3 regions of the Geodermatophilus sp. CPCC 206100 genome follow, and region 3 is predicted to be linked to each of the others. Evidence: riboswitches for the same ligand, from Rfam matches in the RefSeq annotation. Region 3 holds a riboswitch; each other region holds the start of a gene.

Region 1 (3,197 bases), on a different contig from region 3:
TCACCAGCCGCCCGAGCAGCGACAGCACCAGCGTGCCGAGGAGGACCTGCCAGGCCCAACCCCCGCCCAGCGGCCGGGCGACCGCCCGGACCAGTCGCGCGCCGAGCGGCGTCAGCGCCAGGACCGCGGAGACGGTCAGGCCCAGCACGAGGGAGGCCAGCGACGCCGGCCGCAGTGCGGCAGCGAAGGACTCCGCGCGGTCGACGACGGCGGCGGGCACGCCCGCGCCGGGGCGGACCGGCGTCGCACCGCCGGTCGGCTCGGCCAGGACCGTCCACGGCGTCCGGAGGGCGATGACCAGGACGAGCGCCAGCCCCAACACACCCGCGACCAGCAGCGCGGCCCGGCGGGCGCTCACCCGGCCGATCCTAAGAGGACCCCCTGCCCCCCACCGCTCGCAGGCTCGCGGCGGGCCCCTGCAGAGGGCCAAGGGCCAAAGCGGGACCCCGTTCCCCACCCTTCGCAGGCTCACGGCGGGCCCCTGCAGAGGGCCAAGGGCCAAAGCGGGACCCCGTTCCCCACCCTTCGCAGGCTCACGGCGGGGCCCGGACCGGGCCAGGAGCCGAGGCGGGACCCTCTGCCCCCCACCGCTCGCAGGCTCACGGCGGGGCCCTGCAGGGAGTCCGTCCTCAGACGAGGCGGCGCATGGCGGTGATGCCGCCCATCGAGTCCACGCCCACGACCTTCACCGGCTGGCTGGACGTCGAGGCGTGCACCATCTGCCCGTTGCCGATGTACATCGCCACGTGGCTGACCGGGCTGAAGAAGAAGATCAGGTCTCCCGGCTGGAGGTCGGCGCGGGAGACCGCCCGGCCCATGGTCGACTGCATGCGGCTCGAGTGCGGGAGGCTGACGCCGGCCGCGGCATAGGCGTACTGGGTGAGCCCGGAGCAGTCGAAGGAGTTGGGGCCGCCGGCGCCCCAGACGTAGGGATCCCCGACCTGCGCCAGCGCCGTGTCGACGGCGGCCTGCGCGGCACCGCTGGCCGCGGGCGCCGGTGCCGCGGCGGCCACCGGCTGGCCGGAGTGGGCCGTCTGCACCTGCTGCTGCTGCGGAGCGGACAGGGCGGCGTACTGCCCCCGGTAGTCGGCGATGTCCGCCTCGAGCCCGGACTGGCGAGCGGTGACCTCGTCGAGGGCCCCGCGGGCGGCCGCCGCCGCAGCATCGGCGTCGGCCTGGGCCCGCTCGGCTGCGGTGGCCGACTCGGCGACCTGCGCCAGCACGTCGCCGGCGTGCCCGGCGAGAGCGTCGAGCGTGGCCAGCTGCGAGACGAAGTCGTCGGCCGAGTCGCTGGTCGTCATCAGGTCGAACTCGGACAGGCTCCCGCCGGTGAACGCCGCGCGGGCCACCTGGCGGATCTGGCCGTCCAGCGCGCCGAGCCGGGCGTCGGCCTCGGCGGCGACACGGTCCGCGTCGGCGGCGGCAGCCTCACGCTGGGCGAGGGTCTCCCGCGCCTCGTTGACCTGCTCGCTGACGACCTCCAGCTCGTGGCCGGCCCGGGCGACGAGCTGGGCGGCCTGCGCGGCGCTGCCCGCCTGCTCCGGATCGGCGGTGGCCGTCCCTGGCAGCAGGGTCAGGGCCAGGCTGGCGGTGGCTCCCACGACGAGCCCGCGGCCGAGGCGGCCGGCGGTGGTGGGGCGGCGGGAGGTGACCGGGAGGTCGGGGTGGAGCGGATCAGGGGCATGCCCCAGGGCAGGGTGAGGGGTCGCCACGGGCGGCGGCTCTCCGTTTCTTCCTCAGCGACCGCCTACCGAGTTAGCTGACGGGTTCGGGCTGGGAAGACGTGCCCTATCTCTGCGTGCCGGCGGGCCGGCGCGTGTGCTCCGGCGGACCGGCGCACGCGAGAACTCACCCCAGTGCTGCGGTGGGTCCCCGGTTCACCCTCGACGCCAGGGAGCGCGTCGGGCGATTCGGCGGTGACCGGCCGAGGCCACCTCTGTACGGGTGACGACCTCCCGGCCGGACCGGCTCACCGTACGGACGTGGTGCAGGTGTGACAAACGAGGGCCGCGTGGACTGTGGGAACTCCCACACCGGCCCGGCGCGCCGCCCCGCTCCCCGCGCGCCGCTCGCGGAGCGCCGGACGGGACCTGCCTGCGCCCGCTCACCCGGTGCGCCGCCGCCGGTCTCCGGTGCCGCGAGGCGAGGCCTGGTGGCGCAGCGGTGGCACCAGGCCGCCCTCGGCCAGCGCCCGCACGGCGCGGCGCTCGACCTCGTCGAACTCCACCACCACGCCGGGCGCCGGGACGACGACGTCCTCGGCGGTCTGGGCGCGCGCCGTCATGGGCACCACGGTGGGATCGGCCCCCTGCCAGCCCGGTGGCGCCCCCAGCAGCACGGTGACGACGCAGTCCGTGCAGCCGGTGCCGCGAGCGGTGCAGGTGTCGCAGTCGATGAACATCAACCCACTCCTCTGCTGACCGGCCCTGGTCGCGGGGGCCGTCCCTGGCCCCGACCGGTCTGAGCAGCACGCTAGGGACGGGCACCGACAGTTCCGGACGGTCGCGCACCGCGGGCCCCGGGGGATCCAGCGTCCGCCCGGCGCGCGTCCCCGGGACTGTCACTCCCCCGACCTAGCGTCCGCCCCGTGCCCTCTTCCCCCGCCCGGCCGGCCGGGATCGCCGCCGGGACAGTCGCACGAGCCGCCGCCGGGCTGCCGCGCTACGAGCAGGCCACCATCGAGGAGCTGGGCACCCCGCTGGCGGAGGTCACGTTCGTCGTCGTCGACCTGGAGACCACCGGGGGGTCTCCCAAGGACAACGCGATCACCGAGATCGGCGCGGTCAAGGTGCGCGGCGGAGCGGTCCTCGGCGAGTTCCAGACCCTGGTCGACCCGGGCCGCGAGATCCCGCCCTACATCAGCGTGCTCACCGGAATCACCACCACGATGGTCACCGCGGCCCCGCGCATCGGCGCGGTCCTGCCCGCCTTCCTCGAGTTTGCCCGCGGCGCGGTCCTCGTCGCCCACAACGCCCCCTTCGACCTCGGCTTCCTGAAGGCCGCGTGCGCGGAGAACGGCATCGCCTGGCCGGCCGCTGCCTCGGTCGACACCGCCGTCCTCGCCCGCCGGCTGCTCACGCGCGACGAGGTGCCCAACTGCAAGCTGGCCACCCTGGCGCCCTACTTCCGCGCCGCCAGCGAGCCCTGCCACCGCGCCCTGGCCGACGCGCGGGCCACCGTCGACGTGCTGCACGGGC
Region 2 (3,197 bases), on a different contig from region 3:
CGGCCGGGAGATCCCCGCGCCGCGGGCGAGGTCGTCGACGGAGATCTCGGCGAGCGGCCGCTGCGCCAGCAGCGCCTCGGCGGTGGCCAGGAGGGCGCGCTCGCGGTCGTCGCCGGAGGGCCGGCGCGCGCGGCGGCCGCGGCCGGGGGCCGGCGCCGGACCGGTCACGGCAGCCGCCACACCGTCGTCCGCCGCAGCCCGGGGCCCTCGGTCTCGGGGATGTCGTAGACGGCGGCCGCCACCAGCCGCTCGTGCGGCAGGTAGGGCCGGCCGGGGTCCCCGACCAGCACCTCGCAGCCGCGCGCGCGGGCGCGGTCGAGGAACGGCAGCACCCGCTCGGTCATCTCCCGGTCGTAGCAGACGTCCCCCGCGAGCACGACCTCGATGCCGGGCAGGTCACCGTCGAGCACGTCGCCGGCCACGCCCACCCCGCCCACGCCGTTGAGGGCCGCGTTGACGACGACCGCCGTCCGGCTGAACGGGTCGACGTCACTGGCCAGCACCGAGCGGGCGCCGGCCCGGAGGGCGGCGATGGCGACCAGGCCGCTGCCCGTCCCGAGGTCGAGCACCGCCCGGCCGGCCACCACCTCCGGGGTGTCGAGCACGAACCGGGCCAGCGCCTGGCCGCCCGGCCACGCCGCAGCCCAGAAGGGCGGCGCCTGGCCGGCGCCGCCCTCCGCGGTCTCCATCGCCTCCCAGAGGGCGACGACGTCCTCGGCCACGTGCAGCCGGACCTCCGGGACCGAGGACGGTCGCTGGACCTGGGTGTGGGCGCGGACGAACCCGGCGGGGACGGATCTCACGCCGGCCAGTCCACCATCCGCCCGGGTCAGGTCACCGCCCCGGAGGACGGGGTCCCGCCTCGGCACCTGAGCCCCCGCCCAGGGCCCCCCCCTGAGGGTGCGAGGGGTGGGGAGGACGGGCGGCCCCCCTGCCCCCCGCCGCGAGCCCGCGAGCGGCGGGGGGCAGGGGGGTCCTTCTAGTACCAGTTGTTGGCCTTCGAGTGCGCCCAGGCCGCGCAGGGGCTGCCGTACCGGTTCTCGATGTAGATCAGCCCGGCGTCGATCTGCCGGTAGCCGTCCGAGGTCTTGGCGATGCCGGTGCCGGCCCACGTCGAGTTGAGGAACTGCGGGATGCCGTAGGCGGTGCTGGTCGGGTTCTGCGCGTTGGGGTTCCAGCCGCTCTCCTTGCCCCACAGGTTCTCCAGGCAGCTGAACTGGTCCGCGCTGCCGACCTTGGACATGGCGTACTCCTTGAAGGAGCCGCTGGGAGCGGAGGACGAGCCGCCGCTCGCAGCGGGAGCGGCCGGCGCCCGCTCGGCCTCTCGGGCGGCGCGCTCAGCGGCCTCGCGCTCGGCGGCCTCCTGGGCGGCGCGCTCGGCGGCGACCCGCTCGGCCTCCAGCCGGTCGCGCTCGGCCTGCTCGGCGGCGAGCCGCTCGGCCTCCAGCCGGTCCCGCTCGGCCTGCTCGGCGGCGGCCTGGGCCTGGGCCGCGCTGGCCTCGGCGGCCTCGCGCTCGCCGCGGGAGGCGGCCAGGTCCTCGAGCGAGGCGAAGTCGTCGGGAGCCACCTCGGCGGTCGGCGCCTCGGCCGCGGCCTGCGGCGCGATACCGAGGGCCTCGGCGACACTGTGCGAGGCGCTGACCGTGCTGGTCTCGGCCTCGGCCGGCGGCTGGCCGCCGGCGAGCAGGTTCACCACGACGGCCCCGGCGGCGGCCGCGGCCAGCAGGAAGGCCGGGCGGCGACCCTTGGCCGGCAGGTGCACGCGCCGGCGGGTCGGGCGCTGGGCACCGAGCTCGGGGGTGGGGAACTCGGCGGTGTCCGCCTGGACGGCGGGGAACTGCTGGGTGCGGTCGATCATCGGGTGTGGGTGCTCCGGGGCGAGAGTGCGCGCGGGCCGACCCTCCGCGGTGCGGGGGGCAGCCCAGGGCGGCGCGGGCTGGGGGTGGGTGCGCCGGCGGCGTCGGGAAGTGACGCGGGAGACCGGCGGGCGCGGTCAGGCGGGATCAGCGGGCCGGGAGGAGGCGCGAGGTGCGCGCGGCCGGGTGTCCCTGCGAGCCGCGAGGGCCCGGGGGCGGGGCATGCGGAGACTCTCCGTTTCTTCCGTGGCCGCCTACCGGGTTAGCTGACGGGTTCGGGCGGGAAGGCGCCCTACCGGCCCTCCGAGCGACGCTCGGCAGGCCGGACTCACCCCAGTGCTGCGGTGGGTCCCCGGCTCGTGGCCACGGCTGCGGACACGACTCGGCGGCGTCCACCCAGGCTCCCCGTGTGGGGAGAGACGACCAGGCGGACGAGAGCCACCGTAGGGGCCGTTACCGTCCCGTGACAATCCCGGCCGTCACATCGGCACCGTGAGCTGTGTCGCGGTGGGCGCCGGCTCCGCTCAACCGGCGACCGGCTCCCGGGGCTCGGTGAGCACCACGTTCCCGGTGAGCCGCACGGCCCCGCCGCGCGGGGCGTCGGACGCCGCCCGGTCGGGCCCGACGGCGGGCGAGCCCTCCAGCGCGGCACCGAGGCTGTCGGTCAGGAGGCGCAGGGACTCGCGGGCGTCGTCCTGCCGACGACGGAGGTCGGCGAGTTCGGCAGCGGCGGCGGCCGCCTCCTCCTGCAGGCGCGCCCGCTCCGCGGCGGCCTCCCGGAGCAGCTCCTCGGCCTGCCGGCGGACCCGCTCGAGGGCGGCGTTCCGCAGGTCGGACACGTTGCCCAGCCGCGCCTCGGCCTCGGCCCGGGCGGTCGCGCGGACCTGCTCGGCGTCCCGCTCGGCCTCGGCGACCACCTCGGCCGCCCGCACCTCGGCCAGCCGGAGCAGCTCGCGCATCGCGCCGACGAGCAGCACCGCGTCGCGCTGCTCCGCGTCCGCGACCGCCAGGGCCGGTACGGGAGGGGCAGGGACGGCGGCGTCGTTACAGCGACTGCACCGGATCCCACTGGTTCCCGGCACCGGACGGACGAGCAGCTCGCTCTCCACCCAGGCGACGTAGTCGTCGACGTCGGCCCGGTCGTAGCCGCGCAGCCGCCGGCGGAACCGCGGTCGCGGCTCGAACAGCGCCGCGAGCCCGGCCGACTCCCCGGTGGGGTCGACGTCCCCTTCGCCCTGCTCGACCATCCCCGGCCTCCCCCGATCGGCTACAGCGACTGCAGCGTCCCCGACCCTGCCGGGTGCCCGGCTCCGCCGCCGTGCGACGCGAGAGCAACACGGG
Region 3 (3,197 bases):
ATCGGCGAGCTGCCGGGCGTCGACACCGCCACGGAGCAGGAGGCCCTGGCCGAGCTGCTGGCCTCCTTCGCCGTCTACCGCAGCTACCTGCCCGACGGCCGCGAGCACCTCGACGCGACCGTGGCCGCGGTGCGGCAACGGCGCCCCGACCTCGGCGCGGCGCTGGACGCGCTGCACCCGGTGCTGTCGCAGGCCGGCACCGAGGCGGCCACCCGGTTCGAGCAGACCAGCGGCCCGGTGATGGCCAAGGGCGTCGAGGACAGCGCCTACTACCGCTGGGCGCGGTTCGTCGCGCTCAACGAGGTGGGCGGCGACCCGGCGCGCTTCGGCGGCACGGTGGCGGAGTTCCACGAGGCGCAGCAGCGCCGGCTGGAGCGCAAGCCGGAGTCGATGACCACGCTGTCGACGCACGACACCAAGCGCAGCGAGGACGTGCGCGCCCGGCTGGCGGTGCTGGCCGAGATCCCGGGCGAGTGGGCGCAGCTGGTGCGCCGGCTGCTGGACCGGCACCCGCTGCCCGACCGCCCGCTCGCGCACCTGGTGTGGCAGAACCTGGTCGGCGCCTGGCCGCTGTCGCGGGACCGGGCGCACGCCTACGCCGAGAAGGCCGCGCGCGAGGCCGGGACGTCGACGACGTGGACCGACGCCGACGAGGAGTTCGAGGCCCGCCTGCACGCGCTGGTCGACGCCGCGTACGACGACGAGGCGACGTACGGCGCGATCGAGGACCTCGTCGCCCGGATCGCGCCGTTCGGCCGGTCCAACTCGCTGGCGCAGAAGTTGCTGCAGCTCACCATCCCCGGCGTCCCGGACGTCTACCAGGGCACCGAGCTGTGGGACCTGTCCCTCGTGGACCCGGACAACCGCCGCCCGGTGGACTACGACCTGCGCCGGCGCCTGCTCGCCCGGCTCGACGGGGGCTGGGTGCCCCCGGTCGACGCCGAGGGGGCGGCCAAGCTGCTCGTCGTCTCCCGGACCCTGCGCGCCCGCCGGGAGCACCCCGAGTGGTTCACCGGTTACGAGCCGGTCGAGGCCACCGGGACCGCCGCCGGGCACGTCGTCGCCTTCGACCGCGGGGGCGCGGTGACGGTGGCGACCCGGCTGCCCGTGGGGCTCGCGGACGCCGGCGGCTGGGGCGACACCGCGCTGCAGCTGCCGAACGGGGCCTGGCGGGACCTGCTCACCGGGGACCGGTTCGTCTCCGACGCCGCGGGGATGCCGGTCGCGCAGGTCCTCGGGCGGCTGCCGGTCGCCCTCCTCGTCCGCGACTGAAGAAGGACCGCCCTTCCCCCCACGCCGCGCAGGCTCGGCGCGGGCCCCTGAAGGGCGGCCGCTCCAGCACGTCACCGGGCTCAGGTCGGGACCCGGGACGGGGCCGCACAGCACGGGCCACAGCATGACTCCTCGTCACGGGCCGGGGACGGTGTGCCGTCCCCGGCCCGGCCTGTCGCGCCACGCCGGGAGAACTCGCCGCGTCGGGCGGGCCGGATCCGCGCGGCCACCTACCGTCGCCCGGGTGCCCGGCCGACCGGCGGGGCACGGACGCCGTCCCGCCCAACCCCGTCCGGCGGCGTCCCCACCGCAGCACCGTGGACGGGGGTGGGGGACCCACTTCTGACGCCCCGCGCGTCTGGGGGTGAAGCCGCGTCAGCGCGGCCGGGCACCGATCGCCCGAACCCGACAGCTAACCCCTCCGGCGGCGATCGGAGGATCCCCTTGTCCCAGCACGATCGTTCCTTCCTGCCTGCCCGCGGCCTGCGCCGCGGTGCCGTCGTCCTCACCGGTGCGGCGGCCCTCTCCCTCGGCGTCCTCGCCGGTCCGGCCGCGGCCGCCGGCCCCAACGACTGGGACGCCGTCGCGCAGTGCGAGTCCGGTGGCAACTGGAGCATCAACACCGGCAACGGCTACTACGGCGGCCTGCAGTTCAGCCCGGGCACCTGGGCGGCCTACGGCGGCACGCAGTACGCGTCGCGGGCCGACCTCGCCACCAAGGAGCAGCAGATCGCCACCGCCGAGCGCACGCTCGACGGGCAGGGCCCGGGCGCCTGGCCCACCTGCGGCCGCGGCCTGGACCCGGCCGCGCCGGAGGCGGGTGCAGCGGCCCCGGCTGCCGCACCGGCGCCCGCCCCTGCCGCCGCGCCGGCCGGGAGCTACGTGGTGAAGGCCGGCGACACGCTGGCCGAGATCGCGGCGGCGCACGGCACCACGTGGCAGGCGCTGTACGAGAAGAACCGGCACCAGCTCAGCAGCCCGAACGTCATCCGCGTCGGCCAGGCGCTCGTGGTCTGACCGACGGCCGCTCGACCCGGGCCACGGGCAGCCGGTCCCCCGGCCTCCCGTGGCCCGGGGGGCGGGCCGCCCGGCGGACCCGCCCGTCGGGCACCCGTCCGCGGGCGACGTCCAGCGCCAGCGGCCAGTCGGGGTCGGTCCAGTACCCGCCGTGCCCGCCGATCCCGGTGACCGCGCGGGTCTGCAGGTCGAGGTCGGCCGGCACCGGGTCCAGCAGCCGCCACTCCGCCCCGCAGACCCGGCGGCCGGTGTCGGGGTCCAGCCAGTCCGGCTGCGGCGCCGCCGGGTCGTCGATCCGGCGGGAGGTGAGCGGCCCGCCGTCGCGGGTGTGGCCCCAGCTGGTGACCGGCCCGGCGACGGGGTCGGTGTCTCGGTAGAGGTTCACCCAGCGGAACGCGCCACCCATGCCGCGCAGCAGGTCGGCGTGCACGTAGTGCGGGAAGCCGCGGGCGAACTGCTGGCGCAGCTGCGAGCCGAAGGTCACCCACCGCACGCGGTCCCGGACCTCCTCGGGCAACCACAGCAGGGCCACCAGCGAGATCAGGCTGCCCTGGCTGTGCGCGGCGACGACGACCTCGCCGGCCGGCGCGGGGTTCTCCGCGGACCGCGGCGGCCCGTCGCCCGCGGTGGCGTCCTCGAGCGGGTCGGGCACACCCAGGTGCCAGCAGATGCGGCGGACCAGCGCGGGCACCACCTCCGAGGCGTACGGCGGCGGGACGAAGGGGTGCGCCGCGCGCGGCCAGAACGCGACGACGTCCCACACGACGTTGAGCCCGCGGCGGGCTCCCTCGGAGCGCAGCGCTCCGCGGGCGAGCAGCACGGTGCCCAGGCCGATGCCGAGCAGGGTGAGCTGGCCGAAGCCGATGACCACGTCGTCGCCGGTGACCGCGCCGCCGGACGGCGACTCG

What was found. A riboswitch is a leader RNA that binds a small molecule or an ion and turns the genes downstream of it on or off. The one in region 3 is predicted to bind cyclic di-AMP.
Region 1: another riboswitch for cyclic di-AMP. It lies ahead of PGN05_RS12040 (C40 family peptidase); the one in region 3 lies ahead of PGN05_RS18505 (transglycosylase family protein).
Region 2: another riboswitch for cyclic di-AMP. It lies ahead of PGN05_RS00695 (lytic transglycosylase domain-containing protein); the one in region 3 lies ahead of PGN05_RS18505 (transglycosylase family protein).

Annotation. Positions count from the first base shown of each region.
Region 1 is NZ_JAQISV010000021.1:61,688-64,884, forward strand. Features, by position in the region: gene PGN05_RS12035 (M48 family metallopeptidase) at 1-358, opposite strand, end outside; gene PGN05_RS12040 (C40 family peptidase) at 630-1,601, opposite strand; cyclic di-AMP (ydaO/yuaA leader) riboswitch at 1,729-1,926, opposite strand; gene PGN05_RS12045 (hypothetical protein) at 2,105-2,401, opposite strand; gene PGN05_RS12050 (DEDD exonuclease domain-containing protein) at 2,588-3,197, shown strand, end outside.
Region 2 is NZ_JAQISV010000003.1:28,219-31,415, reverse strand. Features, by position in the region: gene PGN05_RS00705 (TetR/AcrR family transcriptional regulator) at 1-168, opposite strand, end outside; gene PGN05_RS00700 (class I SAM-dependent methyltransferase) at 165-803, opposite strand; gene PGN05_RS00695 (lytic transglycosylase domain-containing protein) at 980-1,858, opposite strand; cyclic di-AMP (ydaO/yuaA leader) riboswitch at 2,093-2,254, opposite strand; gene PGN05_RS00690 (hypothetical protein) at 2,381-3,103, opposite strand.
Region 3 is NZ_JAQISV010000041.1:51,040-54,236, reverse strand. Features, by position in the region: gene treY (malto-oligosyltrehalose synthase) at 1-1,272, shown strand, start outside; cyclic di-AMP (ydaO/yuaA leader) riboswitch at 1,571-1,714, shown strand; gene PGN05_RS18505 (transglycosylase family protein) at 1,717-2,289, shown strand; gene PGN05_RS18500 (hypothetical protein) at 2,258-3,197, opposite strand, start outside.